2 regions of the Pseudomonas sp. Eth.TT006 genome follow, and region 1 is predicted to be linked to the other one. Evidence: predicted binding sites of a transcription regulator. Region 1 holds the regulator's gene; the other holds the start of a gene.
What was found. The regulator FliA, encoded in region 1, starts transcription of late flagellar genes. The targets are predictions, from matches to a motif close to CTAAAGTTTNNNNNNNNNNNGCCGNTAA.
Positions count from the first base shown of each region.

Region 1 (5,851 bases):
CTGCAAGAGGTTCAGCGTCAGCAGGAGCTGCTGCCATCGCCGGCCCGCGCCATGGAAACCAAGGAGCTGGGCTGGGATGACGTGACGCCGATCGACATGATCGGCCTGGAAGTCGGCTATCGCCTGATCCCGCTGGTGGATCGCAATCAGGGTGGGCAACTGCTGGCGCGGATCAAGGGCGTACGCAAAAAGCTCTCGCAAGACCTGGGCTTCCTGATGCCCACCGTGCACATCCGCGACAACCTCGACCTTGCGCCAAGCGCCTATCGCCTGACCCTGATGGGCGTCATTCTGGCCGAAGCCGAGATCTACCCGGACCGCGAGCTGGCGATCAACCCGGGGCAGGTCTATGGTTCGCTCAACGGCATTACCGCCAAAGATCCGGCTTTCGGCCTGGAGGCGGTGTGGATCGAAGTCAGCCAGCGCGCTCAGGCGCAATCGCTCGGCTACACCGTGGTCGATGCCAGCACCGTGGTCGCGACGCACTTGAACCAGATTCTGTACAAGCACTCCAGCGAGCTGATCGGTCACGAAGAAGTGCAGCAACTCATGCAATTGCTGGCCAAAAGCTCGCCGAAACTGGCTGAAGAGCTGGTGCCGGGGGTGGTTTCGCTGTCGCAGTTGCTCAAAGTGCTGCAGGCGCTGCTGGCCGAACACGTGCCGGTGCGCGATATCCGCAGCATCGCCGAAGCCATCGCCAACAACGCCGCCAAGAGTCAAGATACCGCCGCGCTGGTGGCCGCAGTACGCGTCGGCGTATCCCGCGCCATCGTCCAAAGCATTGTAGGCACTGACTCCGAGCTGCCTGTGATCACCTTGGAACCAAGGTTGGAACAAATATTGCTCAATAGTCTGCAGAAGGCAGGACAAGGCTCGGAAGAGGGTGTTCTGCTGGAGCCAAGCATGGCCGAGAAGCTGCAGCGTTCGCTCATCGAAGCGGCGCAGCGCCAGGAAATGCAAGGTCAACCGGTGATCCTGTTGGTAGCAGGCCCGATACGCGCGATGCTCTCGCGCTTTGGCCGCCTCGCAGTCCCGGGACTGCACGTGCTGGCGTATCAGGAAGTTCCGGACAACAAGCAAGTGACCATCGTTGCGACAGTAGGGCCCAACGGCTGAGGTAGTGGTTTATGCAAGTTAAGCGTTTCTTTGCCGCCGATATGCGTCAGGCCATGAAGCTGGTTCGTGATGAGCTGGGCGCTGATGCCGCGATCATTGGCAACCGCCGTATTGCCGGCGGTGTCGAGCTGACGGCGGCACTGGATTACAAATTGTCGGCGCTGGCGCCTCGGGTTCCGAACATGGAACTCGAAGACGAGCTGCGCAAGACCCAGTCGCGCATCGTCACCGCCCAGGCCGAGCTGAGCCTGCGTGGCGAAGCCGATGGCAATACCAATCGCCAGTTGTTCGCCGGGCTGCCGATCGACGCCCGCCAGACGCTGACCGCCGGTTTGCCGCTGACCGCAGCCGAGCCGTTGAGCGAGCCGACTTACGCTGCTCCGGCACGTCCGGCGCCGGCGCCTGCCCAGGCATCTGCCGGTGTCGATCCGCGTGCACTGGACTCGATGCGTTTTGAATTGAACAGTCTGCGTGAGCTGATGGAAGTGCAGCTCGGCACCCTGGCCTGGAACCAGATGCAGGGCAGCCGTCCGGCGCAAGCCAATCTTTACCGCCGTCTGCAACGCATTGGTCTGTCCGGGCCGCTGTCGCGCGACCTGCTGGCGATGATCACCGATATCGAAGAACCACGTCAGGCCTGGCGCATGCTGCTCGCGCACCTGGCGCGGATGATTGCCGTGCCGGAAGTCGAGCCGCTGGAAGAGGGTGGAGTGATTGCCATGGTCGGCCCGGCCGGCATGGGCAAGACCACCACCCTGGCCAAGCTTGCCGCGCGCTACGTGCTCAAGTACGGCGCGCAGAACGTGGCGCTGGTCAGCATGGACAGCTTCCGCATCGGCGCGCAGGAACAACTCAAGACCCTGGGCCGCATTCTCAATGTCCCGGTGACTCACGTTGACCCGGGCCAGTCGCTGGTTCAGGCGCTGGACCCACTGCTGCGCAAACGCGTGGTGCTGATTGACACCGCCGGCCTGCAGGCCAGCGATCCGGCCCTGCGCATGCAGCTGGAAAGTCTGGCCGGGCGTGGCATCCGTTCAAAAAATTATCTGGTGCTGGCAACCACCAGCCAGAAACAGGTTCTAACCGCCGCTTATCACAGTTACAAGCGTTGCGGGCTCGCCGGGTGCATCCTGACTAAACTGGATGAAACGGCCAGTCTCGGCGAAGTGTTGAGCCTGGCAATCAGTCATGAATTGCCGGTCGCGTACCTGACCGATGGCCCACGGATTCCGGATGATCTGCATCTGCCGCGCCGTCATCAACTGGTCAGCCGCGCCGTCAGCGTGCAAATGCAGGAAGAACCCAGCGAAGAAGCCATGGCTGACATGTTCGCTGATATCTACCACAGCCCGACCAAGCAGGTTGGCTGAGGTAATGAACAGTTTTTGTACCTACATCGATGGCCTGCCACGCATTGTTCCGGTTGTGAACGCGCAGCCAGTAATGTGGCCTCCGTCTATGCAAGACAAGGTAAAGAAATAACATGGGCAGCATGCATCCCGTACAGGTGATCGCGGTGACCGGCGGCAAAGGTGGCGTCGGCAAGACTAACGTGTCAGTGAACTTGTCTCTGGCGCTGGCAGAGCTTGGCCGTCGGGTCATGCTGCTGGACGCCGACCTGGGACTGGCGAACGTTGACGTTCTGCTGGGGCTCACGCCAAAACGCACGCTGGCTGACGTGATCGAAGGTCGCTGCGAGCTGCGCGACGTGCTGTTGCAGGGGCCCGGCGGGATCCGCATCGTACCGGCCGCTTCCGGCACCCAGAGCATGGTTCACCTGAGCCCGGCACAACATGCCGGTCTGATTCAGGCCTTCAGCGACATCGGCGACAACCTCGACGTGCTGGTGATCGACACCGCTGCGGGCATTGGTGACTCGGTCGTCAGTTTCGTCCGTGCCGCGCAGGAAGTGTTGCTGGTGGTCTGCGACGAGCCGACGTCGATCACCGACGCCTACGCGCTGATCAAACTGCTTAACCGCGATTACGGCATGAACCGCTTCCGCGTCCTCGCCAACATGGCGCAGAGTCCGCAGGAAGGGCGCAACCTGTTCGCCAAGTTGACCAAGGTCACGGATCGCTTCCTCGACGTCGCCTTACAATATGTGGGTGCCGTGCCGTACGACGAAAGCGTGCGCAAGGCCGTGCAGAAGCAGCGCGCCGTCTACGAAGCCTTTCCGCGTTCCAAGTGCGCGCTGGCGTTCAAGGCGATCGCGCAGAAGGTCGATACCTGGCCGCTGCCTGCCAACCCGCGCGGTCACCTCGAGTTTTTCGTCGAACGCCTCGTGCAGCAAACGGCAGGGCCAGTGTTATGACTGCGAGCGGTATGAACTACTACAAGAAATCGGCACGTGACGCGCAGTACGAGTTGATCGAGCGTTACGCGCCACTGGTCAAACGCATTGCCTATCACTTGCTGGCGCGCTTGCCGGCGAGTGTGCAGGTCGAAGATCTGATTCAGGCGGGGATGATCGGCCTGCTCGAAGTCTCGACCAAATACGACGCCAGCAAAGGCGCCAGTTTCGAAACGTACGCGGGCATTCGCATCCGCGGCGCGATGCTCGACGAAGTACGCAAAGGCGACTGGGCACCACGCTCGGTTCACCGCAACACCCGGATGGTCAGCGATGCAATTCGCTCAATTGAAGCGAAAACCGGCCGTGACGCTAAAGATCACGAGGTTGCGGCCGAACTCCAATTGAGTCTCGACGATTACTACGGGATTTTGAATGACACCTTGGGCAGTCGCCTGTTCAGTTTCGACGACCTGTTGCAGGACGGCGAACATGAAGGGCTGCACGAGGATGGCGCCAGTGCTCATATGGAGCCGTCGCGCGATCTGGAAGATGAACGCTTCCAGGCGGCGCTGGCGGACGCGATTGCCAATTTGCCGGAGCGTGAGCGACTGGTGTTGGCGCTGTACTACGACGAAGAGCTGAACCTCAAGGAAATCGGTGAAGTCCTTGGCGTCAGTGAATCGCGGGTCAGCCAGTTACACAGCCAGTGCGCGGCCCGTTTGCGGGGGCGTTTGGGGGAGTGGCGAGCGCGCTGAAGGCAGTGTGGGGACACTGCGAACGAGGCTGGTGCGGTGGTGAACGGCACCGGTCTTGCTCTGTTGTGCTCCAGACAGTCTTTGAGTGTTACGCCGGATTGATTGAAATGGCGCGTCCAGGTGCTGGGCGCGTTTAAGACTGCTTGGAGGTCGAATTGAACAAAGACATGAAAATCCTCATCGTTGATGACTTCTCAACGATGCGGCGGATCATCAAGAACCTGTTGCGTGATCTCGGGTTCACCAACACTGTCGAGGCTGACGATGGCATCACTGCCATTCCGGTGCTCAACAGCGGCAGCATCGACTTTCTGGTAACGGACTGGAACATGCCCGGCATGACCGGTATCGACCTGCTGCGCCACGTGCGTGCCGATGAAAAGCTCAAGCACCTGCCGGTGCTGATGGTGACCGCTGAAGCCAAGCGCGAGCAGATCATCGAAGCGGCCCAGGCCGGTGTAAACGGCTATGTGGTCAAACCTTTCACGGCTCAGGCGTTGAAAGAAAAAATCGAGAAGATTTTCGAACGCATCGGCTGATGAACGCGCGGGGGAGCTATGGAGCATAACGAATCTTCACTGGGCGATTTCGAATCGACCCTGAAAAAACACGCGGTCGAACTGGTCGAGAGCCTTGAAAAAGGCAGGTTCGGCGACGCGGTGCAATTGATCCATGAGCTCAACCAGACCCGTGACCGCGGCCTGTACCAGGAAGTGGGCAAGCTCACACGTGAACTGCACAGTGCGATCGTCAACTTCCAGATCGACCCGCACATGCCGCAGGCCGAGGAAGTGTCGCAAATCACCGACGCCACCGAGCGCCTGGGCTACGTGGTCAAACTGACCGAAGCCGCGGCCAACCGCACCATGGATCTGGTGGAAAGCGCGACCCCTGTGGTCAATGGCCTGGCTGACGAAGCCCAGACCTTGAGCGCCGATTGGGGCCGCTTCATGCGCCGTGAGGTCGGGGCGGAAGAGTTCCGTGAACTGGCGCGCCGGGTCGACGGTTTTCTGACACGCAGCAGCACGGACAACCGTGCGGTGTCGAGCAATCTCAATGACATCCTGCTGGCCCAGGATTACCAGGACCTCACCGGTCAGGTGATCAAGCGCGTGACCCAACTGGTCACCGAAGTCGAAAGCAATTTGCTCAAACTCGTGCTCATGGCCAGTCAGGTCGACCGCTTTGCCGGCATCGAACATGACCGCGAAGCGATGCTTGCAGAAAAAGATCCACAAAAACATCTCTCGCAGGGTGAAGGTCCGCAGATTCATGCCGATAAACGAGAAGACGTTGTGTCCGGTCAGGACGATGTGGACGATTTGTTATCCAGCCTCGGGTTCTAGTGTTTTGGAATTTTAGGTTTTTTGGGTTTTTAGACCTGTAGGAGCACCCCATTAATGAGCTTCGGCGCCGATGAAGAGATCCTTCAGGATTTCCTGGTTGAGGCCGGCGAGATTCTTGAGCAACTGTCCGAACAACTGGTCGAGCTGGAAAGCCGCCCGGATGACGCAGATCTGCTCAACGCAATTTTTCGCGGTTTCCACACTGTAAAAGGGGGCGCCGGCTTCCTTCAGCTCAATGAGCTGGTGGAGTGCTGTCACATCGCCGAAAACGTGTTCGACATCCTGCGCAAGGGTGAGCGTCGCGTAGATGCAGAACTGATGGACGTGGTGCTTGAAGC
Region 1 covers NZ_JBTJEN010000015.1:101,802-107,652, reverse strand. The annotation lists gene flhA (flagellar biosynthesis protein FlhA) at 1-1,116, shown strand, start outside; gene flhF (flagellar biosynthesis protein FlhF) at 1,128-2,486, shown strand; gene fleN (flagellar synthesis regulator FleN) at 2,600-3,430, shown strand; gene fliA (RNA polymerase sigma factor FliA) at 3,427-4,167, shown strand; gene ACXR0M_RS22015 (chemotaxis response regulator CheY) at 4,335-4,706, shown strand; gene ACXR0M_RS22010 (protein phosphatase CheZ) at 4,725-5,513, shown strand; gene ACXR0M_RS22005 (chemotaxis protein CheA) at 5,568-5,851, shown strand, end outside.

Region 2 (5,851 bases), on a different contig from region 1:
GCGGTGTGTCAGTCACATATTTATGTCTGACACACCGCCATCGCGAGCAGGCTCACTCCTACATTGGTTTTGCGGTGATGCTTAATTAGAAGTTTTGGCCATCTGCCGATCAGTCGCGCGCCAGATCAGACGGGTGGTGTCGTACCCCTGCTGCCGTGCCTTGCTCAGCAACTCTTCACGCACCACACCGTTGACGGTTGGCGTGCGGGACAGCAACCACAGGTACTTGCGGCTCGGGTCGCCGACGATGGCAGTCTTGTAGTCATCGCTGACGTACAGCACCCAGTATTCGCCCTTCGCCACGCCGGGAATCAGCCGCGAGAACCAGGTATCGAACTCGACCCACAATTTGTCGGTCTTGCCCGGCACCTGTGGATAAGCCTTGCCCTTGGCCTCTTCCCATTGCCAGTCGGCGGTCAGGCAGCGATTGAGCACATCGACATTGCCGTCCGGCCGGAGCGCGTAATGAGCTTCGGATTGGGCACAATTGCGCTGAAAGTACATGGGTAACCGCGCCAGCTCATACCAGGTGCCCTGGTAGCGCTTGAGATTGACGCTGCTGACCGTCTTCGGAGCCAAAGGATCGACGCCGGAACTGGCGCAGCCGGCCAATACCAGGCCGGCAAGAAGGACAAACAATAACCGCTTCATTTTTTCTTCTCCGTGGGCGCGAAGCCCCGGTTTACTTCAGGCCTTGGCCGGAAAACATCAGCACTTTGTCACCGGCGTACTGCACGCTGATAAAGCTGTTTTTATCGCCCCAGGTGCAACTGGACATGCCGAGCGCGCCCGAACAGTCGGTGGGCTTGCCGAGCAGGTTCTCGACTTCGGCCTTGGCCATGCCGGCCGAGAGCTTCGAGTAGTTTTCCTGATTGACCTTGCTGCAAGCGGCCAACAGCACGCAAAAGGTCAGAACGGCGATAGATCGCAGCGACATGAAGTGACTCCTGGAGCGGAAGGGGGATGGCAGGGTGCCAACCAGAAGCTTAGAAGAGAAAACCCTTATCTGGTTCCGTGGGCTGGCGGCTATTTATTAACCCGCCCGTCGGGCATTTGCCGATAAATCAACCACCTTGCGCCGCTATTGCGCATTTCGTCGCATTTCCCGCAAACCGCCTAATCTTTGGCACCCGACGGTCGAAAAATAAGAGCAGCGCAAAGCCAGCGAGTGTGGCAAATTGCCGCCCTTTCTCGACCAGCCCCTTCGCGGTAGTTCATTCGATGACCAGAAACATGAAATTCAGCCACAAGATCTTGTTGGCTGCCGCCCTCGTGGTGGCCGTTGCATTCGCCTGTTTCATTTTCTTCAACGACTATCGACAACGCGAAGCCCTGAGCAGCAGCACCGAAGCCACGATGCAGGAACTGGGCAGCCTGACCACCAGCAACATCCAGACCTGGCTGGAGAGCCGCATCCAGTTGCTGCAATCTCTGTCGCAGCAAGTCGCCGTGGATGGCAGCGCGCCCGCCAGCCTGAAACGCATCATCGACCTGCCCGCCTACACCGGCAATTTCCAGCTCAGCTACTTCGGTGGCACCGACGGCGTGATGTTCTCGGTACCCGCCGGTAACCGCGCGCCGGACTACGACCCGCGCGCCCGCGGCTGGTACAAGGCGGCCAATAGCGCGCAGCAGACCATCGTCACCGAACCGTACATTGCCGCCTCGTCGGGCAAACTGGTGATCACCGTCGCCACCCCGGTGCAGCGTCAAGGGCAGATGATCGGCGTGGCCGGGGCGGATATCGACCTGAGCAGCGTCAGCGCGATCATCAACTCGCTGAACTTTGGTGGTCACGGCCAGGCGTTTATTGTCAGCGCCGACGGCAAGATCCTGATTCACCCGGACAGCAAACTGGTGCTCAAGACCCTCGCCGAGGCCTACCCGAATGGCGCGCCGAAAGTCAGCCCGGGCCTGAAAGAGGTCGAGTTCGACGGCAAGACCCAACTGATCTCGTTCACCCGCGTCAACGGCGTGCCGTCGGCTGACTGGTACGTGGCGCTGGTGCTGGACAAGGACACCGCGTTCTCGATGCTCAGCGAGTTCCGCACCTCGGCGCTGATCGCCATGGTGATTGCCGTGGTAATCATCATCGCCCTGCTCGGCATGCTGATCCGCGTGCTGCTGCAACCGCTGCTGACCATGGGCCGCGCGATGCACGACATCGCCGAAGGTGAAGGCGATCTGACCAAACGTCTGCAGATCCACGGCAACGACGAATTCGGTGCGCTGGGTACCTCGTTCAACCGCTTCGTTGAACGGATTCACACTTCGATCCGCGAAGTGGCCTCGGCCACCGGCCAGGTCAACGAAGTCGCCCTGCGCGTGGTCGCTGCATCGAACTCGTCGATGTACAACTCCGACCAGCAATCCAGCCGCACCAACAGCGTGGCTGCCGCGATCAACCAGCTCGGCGCCGCCGCCCAGGAAATCGCGCAGAACGCCGCCCTCGCCTCGCAGCACTCCAGCGATGCGCGCAGCCTGGCGGTCGACGGTCAGCAGGTGGTGGATAAAACCATCGTCGCCATGCAGCAACTGTCGGCGAAGATCAGCGACTCCTGCAGCAACATCGAAACCCTCAACAGCAATACGGTGAACATCGGGCAGATTCTCGAAGTGATCACCAGCATCTCGCAGCAGACCAACTTGCTGGCCCTCAACGCCGCGATCGAAGCCGCCCGCGCCGGTGAAGCCGGACGTGGTTTCGCCGTGGTGGCGGACGAAGTGCGCAACCTCGCCCACCGCACCCAGGATTCGGCGCAGCAGGTGCAGAAGATGATCGAAGACCTGCAGGTCGGCGCACGTCAGGCGGTGACCATCATGACCGAGAGCCAGCGCGAGAGCGAAAGCAGCGTCGGCATCGCCAACCAGGCCGGCGAGCGCCTGGGCAGCGTGACCCAGCGCATCGGCGAGATCGACGGCATGAACCAGTCGGTGGCCACTGCAACCGAAGAGCAGACCGCTGTTGTCGAGTCGATCAACGTGGATATCAACGAGATCAATACGCTGAATCAGGAAGGCGTGGAGAACCTGCAGGCGACCTTGCGCGCCTGCTCGGATCTGGAGCAGCAGGCGGCGCGGTTGAAGCAGCTGGTGGGCAGTTTCAGGATTTAAGGCGCTGCCACTGGCCTCTTCGCGGGCAAGCCCGCTCCCACAGGGTTCTTCGGTGTTCACACAATGTGTGTTCCACCACAATCTACTGTGGGAGCGGGCTTGCTCGCGAAAGCGGCATCAACCGCACTGAACATCTAGAATCTGGAACCCGGCCGGGAAAGGAATTCCAGCTCCTCAGCCGTCGACTCCCGCCCCAACAGCGCATTGCGATGCGGAAACCGGCCAAACCGCGCAATCACGCTCCGATGCCGCTCGGCATAATCCAGATTATCGGCAAATACCTTGGCTCGCGGCTGTTCAGCCACCAGCTCGATAAAGCGTGAAACCGCTTCATTTTGCGCTGCAAGGTTTTCGCAGTGTTCGAACACCAGATAAATGAAGACCCGCTGGATCGGCTTCAGTTGCCGGTCGAAGTCCGCAGCAATGCCTTGGGCGACAAGCTTCTGCGCGCGCAGATCACCGGACCAGGCTTTGGGAGAGTCGCGAAAGATCATTCGCGGCAGTTGATCGAGCAGCAGCACCAGCGCCAGCCAACCTTCGGGACGTTGCGTCCAGTCGGTCAATTCGCCAGCCAGGGCCTGATCGACAAGGACCCCGAAACGCTCACGCGCTTCGAGGTCCTGGCTGTCACGCTTGCCAAACCATAACTTGCCCTTGTCAGCCGAAATCTCGTCGGGTGATTCGGCGTGTCCGAACCACCAATCGAGCAACGGCTGCCAGGGCGCGCTCATGGTTTACTCCTTGTGGTAGGCCGTGGCGCGGGCGACTTCTTCTTTCGAACCGAGGAACACCGCTACGCGCTGGTGCAGGCCTTCGGGCTTGATGTCGAGGATGCGCTGGTGACCGTCGGTGGACGCGCCGCCGGCCTGCTCCACCAGGAACGACATCGGGTTGGCTTCGTACATCAGACGCAGTTTGCCCGGCTTCGATGGCTCGCGGCTGTCACGTGGGTACATGAACAGGCCACCACGGGTCAGGATGCGGTGCACGTCGGCGACCATCGCGGCAACCCAGCGCATGTTGTAGTTCTTCTTCAGCGGACCTTCTTCGCCGGCCAGCAGTTCGCTGACGTAGCGTTGTACCGGGGCTTCCCAGTGGCGCTGGTTGGACATGTTGATGGCGAATTCCTGGGTCGATTCAGGAATGGTGATGTCTTCGTGGGTCAGGACGAAGCTGCCCATTTCGCGGTCCAGGGTGAAGCCTTTGACGCCGTCACCGAGGGTCAGCACCAGCATGGTCTGCGGGCCGTAGATCGCGTAACCGGCAGCGACTTGCTGGGTGCCTGGCTGCAGGAAGGCTTTTTCGTTCAGCGCTTCGTTCTGGCTCAGGTATTCGTTCGGGCAACGCAGTACCGAGAAGATGGTGCCGACCGGGGCGTTGATGTCGATGTTCGACGAGCCGTCCAGTGGGTCGAATACCAGCAGGTACGCGCCTTTCGGGTATTTGCCCGGGATCTGGTAGGCATTGTCCATTTCTTCGGACGCCATGCCGGCCAGGTGACCGCCCCATTCGTTGGCTTCGAGCAGGATTTCGTTCGACAGTACGTCGAGCTTCTTCTGCACTTCGCCCTGGACGTTTTCAGTGCCCATGCTGCCCAGAACACCACCCAGGGCGCCTTTGGACACGGCGTGGCTGATCTCTTTGCAGGCACGCGCCACCACTTCGATCAGGAAGCGCAGATCGGCAGGAGTGTTATTGCTGCGGGTCTGCTCAATCAAATAGCGACTCAGGGTAACGCGGGACATGGACGGCTCCGGTGGGATGGGGGGGCTAAAAACCCGCGCAGTTTACAGGGAGTCTGAAAACGTAGCGAGCGATGACGCCGGGTAACGTGCGTTGGGGCGCAATTGCCTGCATCTGACGTGATTGTCGGTGGAGAGTTCAGGCAGTGGGTTGAGCGTAGACCGGTTCGGGACGGGTGGCGGTGCAGTGAAGGGGCAGCTTGAGGATTTTTGTTGGCTGAACGAACCTCATCGCTGGCAAGCCAGCTCCCACAGTGATTGTTGTCGTACGCAAAATTCATGTCCGACTCAAAACCCTGTGGGAGCTGGCTTGCCAGCGAATGGCGCGCAGCGCCAGCCATTCTCAAGAATTGGCGGGAGGCTTGCGCAATAAGCTGAACGCCATCGCCCCGAGAAACACCACACTGAGCAACAACACCGCCCACAAGCCGATCTTCTTCCAGTTGGTCTCGGCCACTGCCGTTGTGGTTGCCGGCGCCGCCTGCGTTGCAAGCACCTCACCCTCAACCGTCGCCTTGCCCAGCGTCGCCAGTTTCTCCGGTTTGAAATCCGGAATCAGCGTGGTCAGTGGCAGGTTCGCGGTTTTCACCGTGGAATTGCCCAGCGCCAGGCGATAAGGCCCTTCGCCGCGCGCGAGGAAAATCACCTGGGTCGCGCGTACCGCGTATTTGAGGCTCGGCGCCTGTTCACCGAGGCCGCCGCCACGCTCATCCACGGTCAGCTTCAACTGCTGCAGGGTCTGCCCATACAACTGCAATTCGTTCTGCACCACGTCCTGCCCGTTCTGGGTCAGGCGATACAGCAAACCATTGCTGACGGTCTGCCACGGCAGGCTGCTGTCGCGGCGGCCGGCGAGCGTGACTGGCGCCAGGCTGTTCGGTTGCTTCAGCTCGATCTGCACCCGCTCGACGTTCAGGCCCATCGGCAATTGCCAGGTGTACTCCCCGGCCTTGCTGCTACTGCCGGCCAACGCTGGCGACCAGACCAGCGGCAGC
Region 2 covers NZ_JBTJEN010000005.1:260,337-266,187, reverse strand. The annotation lists gene ACXR0M_RS10755 (lipocalin family protein) at 82-651, opposite strand; gene ACXR0M_RS10750 (hypothetical protein) at 683-937, opposite strand; gene ACXR0M_RS10745 (methyl-accepting chemotaxis protein) at 1,222-3,114, shown strand; gene ACXR0M_RS10740 (DUF924 family protein) at 3,249-3,845, opposite strand; gene ACXR0M_RS10735 (class 1 fructose-bisphosphatase) at 3,849-4,859, opposite strand; gene ACXR0M_RS10730 (DUF3999 domain-containing protein) at 5,200-5,851, opposite strand, start outside.
Region 2: the regulator FliA is predicted to act here: its motif matches at 1,117-1,144, upstream of ACXR0M_RS10745 (methyl-accepting chemotaxis protein).